DNA from 4 places in the Mesorhizobium sp. M8A.F.Ca.ET.207.01.1.1 genome. Region 4 is predicted to be linked to each of the others. Evidence: riboswitches for the same ligand, from Rfam matches in the RefSeq annotation. Region 4 holds a riboswitch; each other region holds the start of a gene.

Region 1 (3,823 bases), on a different contig from region 4:
GGGCATGGTTGGACAACGTTCCGGTCAAGACCGTTCTTTTCAACTGGTCGCGCGAGGCGCCGCCTGTGGCGATCAGTTTTGCGGCCATTCCGCCTGGTATCCGATATCTGCCGGTCGCCGCCAGCAGCCGGACTCGGCATCCGCGCATCTAAGGTTTCCCCGTTCCTTAGGGGGCGCCTTTCACCGGTATAGCCGAATGGCCCGCTCGTCCGACTGGACGAAGCAGGCGACAATGCCCATTTATGGGACTATCCAAATTTGTTGTCGCGCAATTCCCCGGGGAACGCCGCTACAGTTTTCCCGGAATTGCCTTTTGAGGAGACGTTACATGGCGACTTCGAGCGAACGTGCAGTGCTTGCCGGCGGCTGTTTCTGGGGCATGCAGGATCTGATCCGGCGCATGCCGGGCGTCCTCGCCACGCGTGTCGGCTACAGCGGCGGCGACGTGCCGAATGCCACCTATCGCAATCATGGCACGCATGCCGAAGCCATCGAGATCAGCTTCGATCCGGCGAAAATCAGCTTCCGCCAGCTTCTGGAATTCTTCTTCCAGATCCACGATCCGACGACGCGCAACCGCCAGGGCAACGATGTCGGCATGAGCTATCGCTCGGCAATCTACTACACCAGTGAGGAGCAGAAGCGTGTGGCGGAGGACACCATCGCCGATGTCGATGCCTCTGGCCTGTGGCCCGGCAAGGTTGTCACCGAGCTCGCTCCAGCCGGAGCGTTCTGGGAGGCCGAGCCCGAGCACCAGGATTATCTGGAGAAGTATCCGAACGGCTACACCTGCCATTTCGTCAGGCCGGGTTGGAAACTGCCGGTTCGTGAAAAGGCCGTTTCATAAGGCTCGCGGATCAGTCTTTGCGGCAGTGGGTTTAAGCGCCCGCCGATTGCCGCGAGGCCATATCAATAGCGGCTGTCAGCCCCGCCCGGCGGTTGACAGTCCGCGGCACTGCTGACCAACTGCGCGGGTTGATTGATTTCAGGGGGAGCATGAGGAAACTCTACGAAAAACCTGTGTTGGTGAAGCGGGAAAGGCTCTCAAGTGTCGCCGCGGCAGGACCGCTTTCTCCCAAACCAGGCTGACGGCTCGGCCGGTCTTTTGGTAGTGACTGGACCGGTTCGTTACGGTGCTCGGATTGCCGGGCGATGTCTTGCCCCGCCGGATTTGAAAAGATGATTTCTTTCGAGCCTGTGGCCGGCGCCCGGCAGCTCAATGCAGTTTTCATCCTGGATGTTTCTGCTTACACCGGGCCCCTGCTTTCCGGGTGGGTGGAGGCGGGAAACCGTATTGGCGCGATCATCGTGCCTGGCTTTCAGCGCCCATCCAGAGGCTTCAGCATTGGCAATTTTCGGCGCCGGCTGAGGCGCCAGCTTCTGCTCAGGCGCTATCTCGGCAACACACCGGTGAAGTTGATCGAATTCGGCCGGCCTTACGACTGGGACGAGCTTGGCCGGCAATTGCCTGACGTCGCCGCGGATGTACTGATCTGCTACGCTTTCCCGACCCTGATCCCACAACAACTGCTCAGCCTCTTTCCCAAGGGCGGGCTTAATTTTCATCCAGCGCTGCTGCCCAACTACCGGGGTCCGCATCCTCTCCATCGCCTGGTCGCGGACGGCCAGCATGCCGTCCATGGCGGCGTGACATTGCACAAGATGTCCGCCAATTTCGATGACGGTGACATCCTCGGACAGGTGCCGTTCTGCGAAGCACACTGGGCAACGCGGCGGGATGTGGCCGACAGCGTGGCGACCGCGATGCGCGCGTTGGTGCGCGAGGTGGCGCCAGCCTATTGCGAGGATTTGGTGTCCGGGACGCGGCAGCCAACCGGTGATTTCGTCTGGGCGCGACTTGAGCGGAACCACATGGCGATTTCATCCGACATGTCGATCGAGCACGTTGCCCGATTGTGGCACGTCCTGGGCGGCAATCCCGGTATCTATCTGGACGTTGCCGGCCGCGAGGTCCGGTTGGCCTTTCAGATCGCGCGACTGGGTCCGGCAATTGGAAAGAGGCCGGTCAGGCGATGGGGGAGGGTGGAGTTCGATCTTGCCAATGGCCGGGTTCGATACCTCACCTATGGCCGCCTGCTCAAACGGTTGATGAAAATCCACGCCGCATTCGCACGGCCAAAAGCCGGAAAACCGTGCCCCGAAATAAGAGTGTTTGGCAAAGTAGCCAGCGAATCGGCGCCAGAGGTACCGCCGGCCGGTCGTGGCGGATAGTGAAGCCAATGCGCATGGCGGAACTTGCGTCCGCGCTTTTCCTGCTGCGAAAACTACTTACCGCAGTTCTTGTCGTTCACGGTCGGCGCGGTCGCCCTGCCATTGGCATCCGTCCGCGTGCTGGTCGGGCAATTCTGGTCCGCGTTGGAATTTCATGTCGCCCGGCGTGATGGTCGGGCTGTTGGCTGCGCCCGGATCGAGACAAATTCCGGGCCGTCAACACCCGGTTGCGCCTGCGCTGGCGCAATGCTTTTGGCGCAGCTTGCTGAAAAAACAGCTTCCCCAACCGATCGAATGGTGCTTTAACGCCGCCATCCACAGGGGTGCTCCGTACGGTCGGGGCTGAGACGGGGGCGGCAAGCCCACAGACCCTAGAAGCTGATCTGGGTAATACCAGCGGAGCGAGGCGGGCGATGTTTTCAGGCGCACAGGTTTCCCTATATCCCATGGCCGACGATTTTGTCGGCGTCATCCTGGGTGCGCTCGGCGCGCTCGATCCGTATCGCGACAAGCTCAGGATCGAGACCGACGACATCTCGACCTTGCTGGTCGGGCCCCCCGAGGTGCTATTCCCGGCGCTGCGCGACCTTTTCGTGGCTGCGTCTGGCAGCGGTAAGCATTGCGTGCTGTCGGCGACCATTTCGCGTGGTTGCCCAGGTGAGCCGGACGATCCGATCTGCCGCTCCGACACGTTTGGCGGCCCTGCCGGGCCACTCGGCCCGCGCAAGCAAGCCGCCATTTCCGCCGTGCGCGGCGCGCCCGCCACTGGGCAGCCAGCGGCGGCGCAGTTCTCGCTCTATGTGATGGGCACGGACGACCACATGGACGAGATCTATGGCTGCATCGATTTCCTGAAGCAGTCCGGCGTCTACGATCGCTCCAAGAATTTCTGCACCAAGCTGCGCGGCGATGCCGGCGCGATCTTCTCGGCGCTCGACGAAGCCTTCTGCCGCTTCGGACCAGGCGCCGGCCACGTAACCCTCGACGTCACGGTTTCGGCCAACAGTCCCACTGCCGTTTGAACCGTTCGCGCCGACGCGCGCCGTCAAGGTCATCCTCTCGTGGCTTCATCGTCGTTCAACCCGCGTCAACTCGCGGGCTTCCTCGCCCAGGCGGCGCCGGCCGTGATATCGATCGGCCTGGTGCTCGTGGCGTGGGAACTCTACGCAAACCATTCCGGCATCAAGCCGACGGTTCTGCCGGCACCCTCGCGCGTCTTCGAACAGGCGATGCTCAATCGTGACGCGCTGCTCGACAACGCCATTCCCACCATCCGCGCCACGCTGATCGGTTTTGCCTGCTCGCTCAGCGCCGCCTTCGCGCTGTCGATGCTGGTCGACTTCTTCCAGCCTTTGCGGCGCGCGCTGTTTCCTGTCTTCATAGTCAGCCAGACCTTGCCGCTGGTCGCCATCGCGCCATTGGTGGTGCTGTGGTTCGGCTTCGGGCTGACGCCCAAGATCATGCTGGTGGCACTGGTCACCTTCTTCCCGATGCTGGTGGCCCTGGTGCAGGGCTACGAGGCTACCGAGGTCGAGATCGGGCAGATGCTGCGCGCCATGGGAGCAGGGCGCTGGCGGGTCTTCATCCTGGC
Region 2 (3,823 bases), on a different contig from region 4:
AGTTCGAAAGCGACGGTGAGGCCGGCAACGCCGGCCCCTTTGACGAGCACCCTCATGATGGTTTGGGAGCCTCTGGCACGACCGGTACGCCAGTCTCGTCCGCCTGCATGTAGAGATCGCCGCCCTCCCGGTATTTTGCCGCCATTGCCGCCATGCCTTCCTTCTGGGCCTCGGCACGGATGTCGTGGGAAATGCGCATGGAGCAGAATTTCGGCCCGCACATCGAACAAAAATGTGCCAGCTTGTGCGCCTCCTTGGGCAAGGTCTGGTCGTGGAAGGACCGTGCGGTTTCGGGGTCGAGCGACAGGTTGAACTGGTCCTCCCAGCGGAACTCGAAGCGCGCGCGCGAAAGGGCATCATCCCTGGTTTTCGCTGCCGGATGGCCCTTCGCCAGATCGGCTGCATGGGCGGCTATCTTGTAGGTGATCACGCCAATCTTGACGTCGTTGCGGTCGGGAAGGCCGAGATGCTCTTTCGGCGTGACGTAGCAAAGCATTGCGGTGCCGAACCAGCCTATCATGGCGGCACCTATCCCTGAGGTGATGTGGTCATAGCCCGGCGCGATGTCGGTCGTCAGCGGCCCCAACGTGTAGAACGGCGCCTCACCGCACACTGCGAGCTGCTTGTCCATGTTCTGCTTGATCTTGTGCATGGGGACATGGCCCGGGCCTTCGATCATCACCTGGCAGTCCTTTGCCCAGGCAATCTTGGTGAGTTCTCCAAGTGTTTCCAGTTCGGCGAATTGCGCCGCGTCGTTCGCATCGGCGATTGAACCGGGACGAAGGCCGTCGCCGAGCGAGAAGGAGACGTCATAGGCTCTGGCGATGTCGCAGATCTCCTCGAAATGCTCGTAGAGGAAGCTCTCCCGGTGATGGTGCAGGCACCATTTGGCCATGATCGAGCCGCCGCGCGAGACGATGCCCGTGACCCGGTCGACGGTCAGCGGGATGTAGTGCAGCCGCACGCCGGCGTGGATGGTGAAATAGTCGACGCCTTGCTCGGCCTGCTCGATCAGCGTGTCGCGGTAGACCTCCCAGTTCAGATCCTCGGCGATGCCGTTGACCTTTTCCAGCGCCTGATAGAGCGGCACCGTACCGATCGGCACCGGCGCATTGCGCACGATCCAGTCGCGGATGTTGTGGATGTTGCGGCCGGTCGACAGGTCCATCACCGTGTCCGCGCCCCAGCGGATAGCCCAGACCATTTTTTCGACCTCTTCGGCCATCGACGATGTGACAGCCGAGTTACCGATGTTGGCGTTGATCTTGACCAGAAAATTGCGACCGATGATCATCGGCTCGCTCTCGGGATGATTGATGTTGGCGGGAATGATTGCGCGCCCGCGCGCCACCTCGTCGCGCACGAATTCGGGTGTGACGAAATCTGGGATCGCCGCGCCGAAGGCTTCGCCGTCGCGTTGCAGCTTGCCGCGCATCACCTCGCGGCCGAGATTCTCGCGGATGGCTACGAACTCCATTTCTGGCGTGATGATGCCGGCGCGCGCATAGGCAAGTTGGGTCACCGCCTTGCCCTGCTTGGCCTTGAGCGGCCGATTGCGTATCGGAAATTCCGGTGTCAGGCGCTCGCCGGTGGCGAATCCATTGTCTTCCGGCCGGACGTGGCGGCCGTCATAGGCTTCGACATCGCCACGCGCCGTGACCCATTCGTGGCGAAGCCGGGCAAGGCCTTTTTCGATGCTGGTTTCGACTGATGGATCGGTGTAGGGGCCGGACGGATCGTAGACGGTGACGGGCGGTTCGCCGGCCGTCGGATGGACGGAAATCTCGCGCATCGGCACCCTGATCTGCGGGTAGAGGACGCCGGGCTTGTGGATTTTCCGCGAGGCGGGCAGTGGTCCCGTCGATACGGCGGGGGTGAGGGCATTCATCGTGAGGCTCCTTTGCTCATGCATTGGAGACCCAGTTCTGTGCCGGAAGGATGAAAAGACGCTTCTGTAGACCTGCTGCAACAGGACCTCGGGCGTAAACTCCCGCAAAGCGCTTGCACCGTCCCTACGCCAGTATGAACTGGATCAGGTTCAACGGGTCACTGCGCCGCGAAAGCCAGCAGTATCTCAGCCCCTTGCCGGGACTCCCCTGGTGAATGCCTTAGGTTGAACGGGCTGACGCTATCTTGTCAAGCGCATTCGGGCGCCTTCGGCCGGTGGCGACGACCGGCGGCCAGCCGGGCGGAGAGCTCGCGCATGCATCGGGGACAAGTCACGCCCCGTAGACCGGGGCTGAATGGCCAAAGCCTCATTCGCTTCGTGAAGGATGGAGAAACTGTATTGGCCATGTGCGCGTATCGACCAAGTAGCTCAGGCGGTCACGGATGTGGTTATTCTGGTCGAAGGTGACGAACGGCCTTGGGGGTCACCTCCTTTAGGATTCAGAGGTTGGAAGACGGCTTCTCGCGATCACGGCCATCAGGAAATACCTGTCTTCGGCTCAACCTCGACATGGCGTCCGATCGACCGCAGATATACAGCTATCTCGTTCATGAGATGATCGCGTTCGCCGTAGATTTCAGCAATCCTACGCAGCTGTGGCTCGACGGCCCTCCGTTGCGCTGGCGTGAAATCAGCATCGCCAAAGACGTATCCCAAGTTGCCAATCGCGCAAATTTTGCAGCCGGCGTCCACAACTGCTTGTACGAATGCCGGAATGTCTTTTTCTTGCATGGTCTTCATGTCGAACCTCTCGTGAATGGCGTGCTTGCGCCCCAATCTGCCTTTTCAGCGTGTCCTCTGGGCGGCGCAAGCCCTGAGCGTGACTGTGCACGGGCAACCTCGACTATCCCATCTGCCACGCTCTTTAGAATCGGTGGGGTCTGGTGATCGCAGGCTGGGCCACTCAAAAGCCTGCAAGAAGAAAGTCATGGCGACCATTGCTCAAGATCGCAAGGGTGCGTGCAAGACCTTCCGTTGGCAGTCATGCACGCTCGCTCAGAGATAGTCCGGCCGCGGAAATTCTCCCTTATTCGTAAGAAAGCTCATTGAGCAACTGGGCATTGAGCAACTGGGTCTCACGTCACGGGTCTCGTGTGCTTCACAGCCGAAAAATAGCCGCCGTGGCAATTCTCGAAAAGTGCAGGCTACCTCGTTAAGGACACTGCGGATGATCGTTCGCGCTTGGCAAAAGCGAACGGATTAGTCTATGGCTCTCGGCAGGGGGGCGAGTTATGCGGCGGGTGCGAATCCTTCAAGTAGGCGATATTCACTATCCGGACTGGCATCCTTCCTCTAGCAACATCGATGCCAAGGATAGCAAGTTCGCTCCGAAAATAACGCAGAAGCTACGCGCGTCTTCGCTGCGTGCCGTCTTGACGAAACTTCGGCGGCTGACGACTTCGAAGCCCTTGGATACGATCGCCTTCATGGGGGATTTCACGAGCCGTGGCGACAAGACCTTCATTGCTTCGGCATTCCAGCATTTCACGTTGCTCTGCCGCGCACAGGGACGCAGTTCAAAGGCGCTTCCGTTGATATTCGTACCGGGAAATCACGATGTGAACCGTGATGACGCGCGCGAACTTGGACCGACTGAGAAATTCAGCGAAATGGCGAGTTTAGCCGCCCGCTTGGGTTGGCAGACCGTTCCCGTGGACCAACCCGTGCACTTCAGACTTCCGACAGGATCCGCAGGCGCAAACTTCATCCTCGTCAACACAGCGATAGGCAGTTGGGAGCTTCAAAACCTTCCCGCGTTCCTTCGTGATCGTCTCGAGGCACTCAGTCCTTCTACAGAGCCTGTAGATCTCGGCTCGCCGGACATCTCGGGACATTCGCCCGCGACACCTCCCAGCGATCCAGACAAGGAGGCGT
Region 3 (3,823 bases), on a different contig from region 4:
CCAGTTGAACAGGCCGGCGAAATAGCCGGCACGGCCATAAAGCGCCAGAATGCCGAGCGCCGCGACGATCGCCGGCAGCGCCAACGGCACGGCGAAGAGCTGCAGAATGAAGGCGCGGCCGAAAAACCGTGGATGCCGCGACAGCGCCCGCGCCACGAACAGGGCCGGCCCGACGGAGAGCAGCGTTGACAGGGCCGCCTGCCAGAGTGTGAAGCGCACGACGCGCAACAGATAAGGGTCGAAGGCCGCCCAGGCGCCGGAGAGGTCGTGTGCGCCTTCGACAAGCAGCCCGGCAAACGCGCCGCCGATCAAGAGCGCGATCGCCGCCAGCGCTACGCTGCCGGCGGTAATGCGGGGATCAGACGCGGGTTGCACGAAAGGCCTTTAACGTGCGTCGCGTTCCTTCGCGCCCCCCTCTGTCCCGTCGGACATCTCCTCCACGAGGGGGGAGATTAGCAGCTCCGGCGCCCAGCTCATTCCTGCAATGTTGGCGATTGGCGAAATCGCCGATGACAGCCAATCTCCCCCCAAGCGGGGGAGATGTCCGGCAGGACAGAGGGGGGCGCCGTAGAGCATTCATCTTCGGATCATACAGCCAACTACTTGCTCATCACCGCCAGCCATTCATCCACCCAGGCCTTGCGGTTGGCCGCGACCTCGTCCGGGCTGAACAGCAGGGTCTTGGTCGGCTTGACCAGTTTGTCGAAGGCTGGGTTGAGCGGCTTGTCGGTCTTGCCGGCCGGGAACATCCAGTTGGTCTCGGGGATGGCGTCCTGGAATTTCGGTCCGGTCATGAAGGCCATGAATTTTTCCGCCAGCGGGTTCTTGGCTCCGGTCGTGGTGATGCCGGCGACCTCGATCTGCAGATACTCGCCCTCTTCGAAAGACGCCGCCTGGTAACGCTCGGTGTTCTCGGCGACCATATGGTAGGCCGGGGAGGTGGTGTAGGAAAGCACCATCGGCGCCTCGCCCTTGGTGAACAGGCCATAGGCCTCGCTCCAGCCCGGCGTCACGGTCAGCACCTTGGTCTTGAGCTTGGCCCAGGCCTCCGGCGCCTTGTCGCCATAGACCGACTTCACCCAGAGCAGCAGGCCGAGTCCGGGCGTCGAGGTGCGCGGGTCCTGGATGACGATCTTGTCGTCGGCGCTGCCCTCGACCAGCTCCTTCAAGCTTTTCGGCGGCGACTTCAGCTTTTGCGTATCGTAGACGACGGCGAAATAGCCGTAGTCGAAGGGAACAAAAGTATCGTCGCTCCAGCCGCCCGGCACGTTGACATCGCTCACCGCGCCATGCGGCGCGAACAGGCCGGAGGCCTTGGCATCGGCGGTGAGATTGGTGTCGAGGCCGAGCACGATGTCGGCCTTGGTCGAAGCGCCTTCCAGCTTGACGCGGTTGAGCAGCGCCACGCCGTCGGCGACCGAGACGAACTCGACATCGCAGCCGCATTCGGCCTCGAATTCCTTCTTCACCACGGGGCCTGGACCCCAGTCGGCGGTGAAGCTCTCATAGGTGTAGACCGTGAGCTTGTCCTTGGCCAAGGCCGGCCCGGACAGCGTCACCGCCGTGGCTGCGATGAGAGAATATAAAAACGTGCGCATCGGCGCCTCCTTCGTTTGCGTTGAAAGGAATTGAGGCGTCGGACTGTCCGAAACGTCTAATCCCTCCGCCGGTACAAACCGGATCAGGTTCAGCGGGTTGGCGAGACTGCCTCTCAGCCGGCCCGCGAAATTCGCGTCCGGCACCCCGTTAGAGCGTTTCGACACATAGGCCCGGCGGGTGGGACACGCAAGTGGGAGTTTGCCGCCTTCCGTTTCCCGTGCCGGGCTGGTAAGGCGACGGGATATGAGCACATTCACCATCCTGCTTGGCGGCGATCTCCTCCGCACGCCCCGGCTCGACCGCCAGGTCGAAGGCTCGCGCGTGATCGCCGCCGACGCCGGCATCGGTCATGCGCGGATACTGGGCCTAGTGCCGGAATTGTGGGTCGGTGATTTCGATTCGGTTCCGGCCGATCTGCCCGCCCATCTCGCCGCCGTGCCCCAGCAAACCTTCCCGACGGAAAAGGACAAGACCGACGGCGAACTGGCGATCGCGGCCGCACTGGAGCGCGGCGCGACCCGCCTTGTGCTGGCGGGAGCCTTCGGCGGCAAGCGCGCCGATCACGCCTTTCTGCATCTGGCGCTTGGCCTGCGGCTGGCCGAGGCCGGAACGGATGTGCTTTTGACCAGCGGCGCCCAGGAGGGTGTCCCCTTGCTCAACGGCAGGGCCAGCTTCGATTATGCCGACGGCACGCTATTTTCTATTCTCGGCTTTTCCGAACTCTCCGGCCTGACCGTCACCGGCGCCAAATGGCCGCTCGACAAGGTCGAGGTGGTTTTCGGATCGTCGCTGACCATTTCCAACGAGGTCAAGGGCCGCCTCGACATCGCGCTCGGCCACGGCCGCGCGCTGCTGCTCGCCCATCCCTATCCATTGCCCGAAAGCTGACATGGCCCCGCCCCTTCTCAATCTCGACGGGATAAGACTGACTTTTGGCGGCACGCCGCTGCTCGATGGCGCCGCCCTGACCGCGTCGGCCGGCGACAAGATCGCGCTGGTCGGCCGCAACGGGTCCGGCAAGTCGACGCTGCTCAAGATCGCCGCCGGCCTGATCGAACCGCAGGACGGCGAGGTGTTCCGCCAGCCTTCGGCGACTGTCCGCTATCTGCCGCAAATGCCCGACATGGACGGCTTTGCCAATGTGCGGGCCTATGTCGAGGCCGGGCTCGGCCCGGCCGACGATCCCTACCGCGCCAGCTATCTGATGGAGCATCTCGGCCTGTCGGGCGAGGAGCGTCCGGCAGACCTGTCCGGCGGCGAGGCCAGGCGCGCCGCCCTTGCCCGCGTCATGGCGCCGGAGCCCGACATCCTGCTTCTTGATGAGCCGACTAACCATCTTGATCTGTCGGTGATCGAATGGCTGGAAGAGGAACTCGTCCGGACTTCCTCGGCGCTCATCGTGATCTCGCACGACCGCCGCTTCCTCGAGCGTGTGTCGCGTGCCACCGTCTGGCTCGACCGTGGCCAGACCCGCCGGTTGGACAAGGGCTTTGGCCATTTCGAGGAATGGCGCGACCTCGTGCTGGAGGAGGAAGAGCGCGAGCAGCACAAGCTCGGCCGCCAGATCGTGCGCGAGGAGCACTGGCTGCGCTACGGCGTGACGGCACGGCGCAAGCGCAACATGCGACGTCTCGGCGAACTGCAGACCATGCGCCAGCGCTTTCGCGGCCATCGCGGCGCCGAGGGCACCGCGACAATGGTGGCCAGCGACGCGGCCGAATCCGGCAAGCTGGTGATCGAGGCGAAAAACATAGAGAAGAGCTTTGGCGACCTCACCGTCGTCAAGGGGTTCTCGACCCGCATCCAGCGCGGCGACCGCGTCGGCCTCGTCGGACCGAACGGCGCCGGCAAGACGACGCTTCTGAAGATGCTGACCGGCGAATTGACGCCGGACGCTGGTTCGATACGGCTCGGCACGAATCTGGAGATCGCCACGCTCGACCAGAAGCGCGAGGCGGTCGACCCGCAGGAGACGCTGGCGCAATATCTCACCGACGGGCGCGGCGAGAACCTGGTCATCAATGGCGAGCAGCGCCATGTCGTCTCCTACATGAAGGATTTTCTGTTCAAGCCGGAGCAGGCGCGCACGCCGGTGCGCGAGCTGTCCGGCGGCGAGCGAGCGCGGCTGATCCTGGCGCGCGTGCTGGCGCGCCCGGCGAACCTGCTGGTACTTGATGAGCCGACCAACGATCTCGACATGGAGACGCTGGAACTGCTGCAGGAA
Region 4 (3,823 bases):
GCGGTATCGCCACCGCGACGGCATTGATCGTCGCGGCGGTCCGCGGCCACGGCGCAAGAATCGTCTGCACGCGCAAGACGACGCCTGGATTGCGAGCGGTCGAAAAATATGCCGTGCGCGCCGGTGGCGGCTCCAATCATCGTTTCGGTCTCGACGACGCCATCCTGATTAAGGACAACCACATCGCCATCGCTGGCGGAATTCGCATGGCAATCGAGCGCGCGCGATGCAGCGTCGGCCACCTAGTCAAGATCGAAGTCGAGGTCGATACGCTAGCCCAGTTAGAAGAGGCTATGGCCCTCGCCCCAGACGCCGTCCTGCTCGACAACATGTCTGTCGACGAATTGCGCCAAGCAGTGGCGATGGTTGCCGGCCAGGCGATTACCGAGGCGTCGGGCAGGATAACGCCGGCGACGGCTCCAGCCGTCTCCGCGACCGGTGTCGACCTGATCTCCATCGGCTGGTTGACCCACAGCGCGCCAATCCTCGATATCGGGCTCGACTCCGCGAAATTTGTCCGTCGGGCCTGACAATCGGCGGTCGACCGGACGCTTTTTCGACCCAGCCCGCCAAGTTCAAAGGTGCCTAGGTCGCCCAATGCAAGGGGAACAGGATGGAAATGCACGCAGCGATTTCGGAAAAACCATGCGTGAAGCTCAATCCTTCGACGGCCACCGGATGTGGACCGTGGAAGCTGCTCGGGCGCTGCATGACGCGCCTTTCAACGACCTGCTGTTTCAAGCGCAAACCGTTCACCGCCGGAATTTCGATCCCAACAGGCGGCGGCGGGCGCTGGTCTCAGCGGCGGCGCCCTCGTCGTCGGAATCTAGCGGGGTAACCCGGCCACCCAGAGGATGGCGGGACGATTCATCCATGATGATAGGAAACAGGACCATTGCGAAAACTAGTCGCTGGCAAGCTGCACGGCATCTACGTCACCGAAGCGAACCTCAACTACCATGGATCGATAACGCTGGACCCTGACCACTGCGAAGCAGCCGGGATCCTGCCGATGGAATTTGTGGAGATTTGGAACAAGAATTCCGGTGCGCGGATTTCGACCTATGTCATTTTCGGCGAGCGCGGCTCACGATGCTGCATCCTCAATGGTGCGGCTGCCCGCACCTGCCAGCCAGACGACCAGATCATTGTTTGCAACTCCATATACCTGGACGAAGCGAATATCACCTCGTTGAAGCCGCGGATCATCACCTTCGACCAGGACAATCACATACTCGATCGCCTGAGCTACTCCGTCGATCTTGACGCACATGGGCGTTACAGTTTCTCGATCCTTGACGAGGCGAATGAGCCTTTGGCCATTCCTGCGCTGGTCTCCGGCGCGTGACTTCCTCTCGAGATTTGCCCGTGCTTTGCGCGGGGTTTCATTAGTCGCCGATCACCGCCGCAGGTGGAAATGCGCTTGACAAAGCAGTGTCGGCTCGGTCAATTCGAAAACATTCACCAGGGGAGTCCCGGCAAGGGGCTGAGATACTGCTGGCTATCGCGGCGCAGTGACCCGTTGAACCTGATCCAGTTCATACTGGCGTAGGGACGGTGCAAGCGCTTTGCGGGAGTTTACGCCCGAAGACCTGTTTTCAAGCAGGTCGACCAAAGCGTCTTTTCATCCTTCCGGCACAGAACTGGGTCTCCAATGCATGAGCAAAGGAGCCTCAAGATGAATGCCCTAACCCCAGCCGTCTCAACGGGACCGCTGCCTGCCTCACGGAAAATCCACAAGCCCGGCGTCCTCCATCCGCACATCAAAGTGCCGATGCGCGAAATCTCCGTCCATCCGACAGCGGGCGAGCCGCCCATCACCGTCTACGATCCGTCCGGCCCCTATACCGACCAGACTGTCGAAACCAGCATCGAAAAGGGCCTCGCCCGGCCTCGCCACGAATGGATCACGGCGCGGGGCGATGTCGAAGCCTATGACGGCCGCCATGTGCGGCCGGAAGACAATGGCTTCGTCACGGGTGAGCGCCTGACGCCGGAATTTCCCATTCGCAACCGGCCGCTAAGGGCCAGGGCCGGCAAGGCGGTGACACAGCTTGCCTATGCGCGCGCCGGCATCATCACGCCCGAGATGGAGTTCGTCGCCATCCGCGAAAACCTCGGCCGGGAAATCGCCCGCGGCAAGCTGCAACGCGACGGTGAAAGCTTCGGCGCGGCTATTCCCGATTTCGTCACGCCGGAATTCGTACGCGACGAGGTGGCGCACGGGCGGGCGATCATTCCAGCCAACATCAACCACCCAGAGAGCGAACCGATGATCATCGGGCGCAATTTCCTCGTCAAGATCAACGCCAATATCGGCAATTCCGCTGTCACTTCCTCGATGGCCGAAGAGGTCGAAAAAATGGTCTGGGCGATCCGCTGGGGCGCCGATACGGTGATGGACCTGTCGACCGGCCGCAACATCCACAACATTCGCGACTGGATCCTGCGCAATTCACCGGTGCCGATCGGCACGGTGCCGCTTTACCAGGCGCTCGAGAAGGTCGGCGGCATCGCCGAGGACCTGACCTGGGAGGTGTACCGCGACACGCTGATCGAGCAGGCCGAACAAGGCGTCGACTATTTCACCATCCATGCCGGTGTGCGGCTGCATTACATCCCGCTGACCGTCGACCGGGTCACGGGCATCGTCTCGCGCGGTGGCTCGATCATGGCCAAATGGTGCCTGCACCATCACCGGGAAAGCTTCCTCTATGAGCATTTCGAGGAGATCTGCGACATCTGCCGCGCCTATGACGTATCCTTCTCGCTCGGCGACGGCCTTCGTCCGGGCTCGATCGCCGATGCCAATGATGCGGCGCAATTCGCCGAGCTGGAAACGCTCGGCGAATTGACGCAGATCGCCTGGGCCAAGGATTGCCAGGTGATGATCGAAGGTCCCGGCCATGTGCCGATGCACAAGATCAAGGAGAATATGGACAAGCAGCTCGCTGTCTGCGGCGAGGCGCCCTTCTATACGCTTGGACCACTGACGACCGACATTGCGCCGGGCTATGACCATATCACCTCAGGCATTGGTGCTGCCATGATCGGCTGGTTCGGCACCGCCATGCTCTGCTATGTCACGCCCAAGGAGCATCTCGGCCTTCCCGATCGCAACGACGTCAAGATTGGCGTGATCACCTACAAAATCGCCGCCCATGCCGCCGATCTGGCGAAGGGCCATCCGGCAGCGAAAGTCAGGGATGATGCCCTTTCCCGCGCGCGCTTCGAGTTCCGCTGGGAAGACCAGTTCAACCTGTCGCTCGACCCCGAAACCGCGCGGTCCTTCCACGACCAGACCTTGCCCAAGGAGGCGCACAAGCTGGCGCATTTCTGCTCGATGTGCGGGCCGAAATTCTGCTCCATGCGTATCTCCCACGACATCCGCGCCGAAGCCCAGAAGGAAGGCATGGCGGCGATGGCGGCGAAATACCGCGAGGGCGGCGATCTCTACATGCCGGCTGACGAGACCGGCGTAGCGCTCATGCCAGAGGCGCCGGAGCCATCATGAGGGTGTTGGTCAAAGGGGCCGGCGTCGCCGGCCTCACCGCCGCCTTCGAACTCGCCGCCCGCGGCGCGACGGTCACAGTCGCTGAGATCCGGCAGACCCTTGGCGGCAATGCCTCGTGGTTCGCCGGCGGCATGCTGGCGCCATGGTGCGAGCGTGAAAGCGCCGAGCAGCCGGTGCTGGATCTCGGACGCGTCGCCGCCGACTGGTGGGATGCGGCACTGCCGGATCAGGTGACACGGGCCGGAACACTGGTCGTGGCCATGCCGCGAGATGCCGGTGAGCTTGACCGGTTCGCCAGTCGCACGTGGG

What was found. A riboswitch is a leader RNA that binds a small molecule or an ion and turns the genes downstream of it on or off. The one in region 4 is predicted to bind thiamine pyrophosphate.
Region 1: linked by a shared signal. The riboswitch ahead of EN850_RS15005 (YkoF family thiamine/hydroxymethylpyrimidine-binding protein) and the one ahead of thiC (phosphomethylpyrimidine synthase ThiC) in region 4 are both predicted to bind thiamine pyrophosphate.
Region 2: linked by a shared signal. The riboswitch ahead of thiC (phosphomethylpyrimidine synthase ThiC) and the one ahead of thiC (phosphomethylpyrimidine synthase ThiC) in region 4 are both predicted to bind thiamine pyrophosphate.
Region 3: linked by a shared signal. The riboswitch ahead of thiB (thiamine ABC transporter substrate binding subunit) and the one ahead of thiC (phosphomethylpyrimidine synthase ThiC) in region 4 are both predicted to bind thiamine pyrophosphate.

Annotation. Positions count from the first base shown of each region.
Region 1 is NZ_SRUS01000004.1:535,076-538,898, forward strand. It holds gene EN850_RS14985 (glycosyltransferase family 39 protein) at 1-152, shown strand, start outside; gene msrA (peptide-methionine (S)-S-oxide reductase MsrA) at 329-847, shown strand; gene EN850_RS15000 (formyltransferase family protein) at 1,198-2,232, shown strand; TPP riboswitch at 2,542-2,655, shown strand; gene EN850_RS15005 (YkoF family thiamine/hydroxymethylpyrimidine-binding protein) at 2,646-3,254, shown strand; gene EN850_RS15010 (ABC transporter permease) at 3,294-3,823, shown strand, end outside.
Region 2 is NZ_SRUS01000014.1:85,186-89,008, forward strand. It holds gene thiO (glycine oxidase ThiO) at 1-56, opposite strand, end outside; gene thiC (phosphomethylpyrimidine synthase ThiC) at 53-1,888, opposite strand; TPP riboswitch at 1,992-2,108, opposite strand; gene EN850_RS30340 (hypothetical protein) at 2,426-2,689, opposite strand; gene EN850_RS30345 (metallophosphoesterase) at 3,181-3,823, shown strand, end outside.
Region 3 is NZ_SRUS01000009.1:182,039-185,861, forward strand. It holds gene thiP (thiamine/thiamine pyrophosphate ABC transporter permease) at 1-375, opposite strand, end outside; gene thiB (thiamine ABC transporter substrate binding subunit) at 600-1,598, opposite strand; TPP riboswitch at 1,642-1,756, opposite strand; gene EN850_RS25320 (thiamine diphosphokinase) at 1,843-2,487, shown strand; gene EN850_RS25325 (ABC-F family ATP-binding cassette domain-containing protein) at 2,489-3,823, shown strand, end outside.
Region 4 is NZ_SRUS01000012.1:5,246-9,068, forward strand. It holds gene nadC (carboxylating nicotinate-nucleotide diphosphorylase) at 1-530, shown strand, start outside; partial or broken gene EN850_RS37300 (biotin synthase) at 679-780, shown strand; gene panD (aspartate 1-decarboxylase) at 896-1,348, shown strand; TPP riboswitch at 1,457-1,573, shown strand; gene thiC (phosphomethylpyrimidine synthase ThiC) at 1,679-3,514, shown strand; gene thiO (glycine oxidase ThiO) at 3,511-3,823, shown strand, end outside.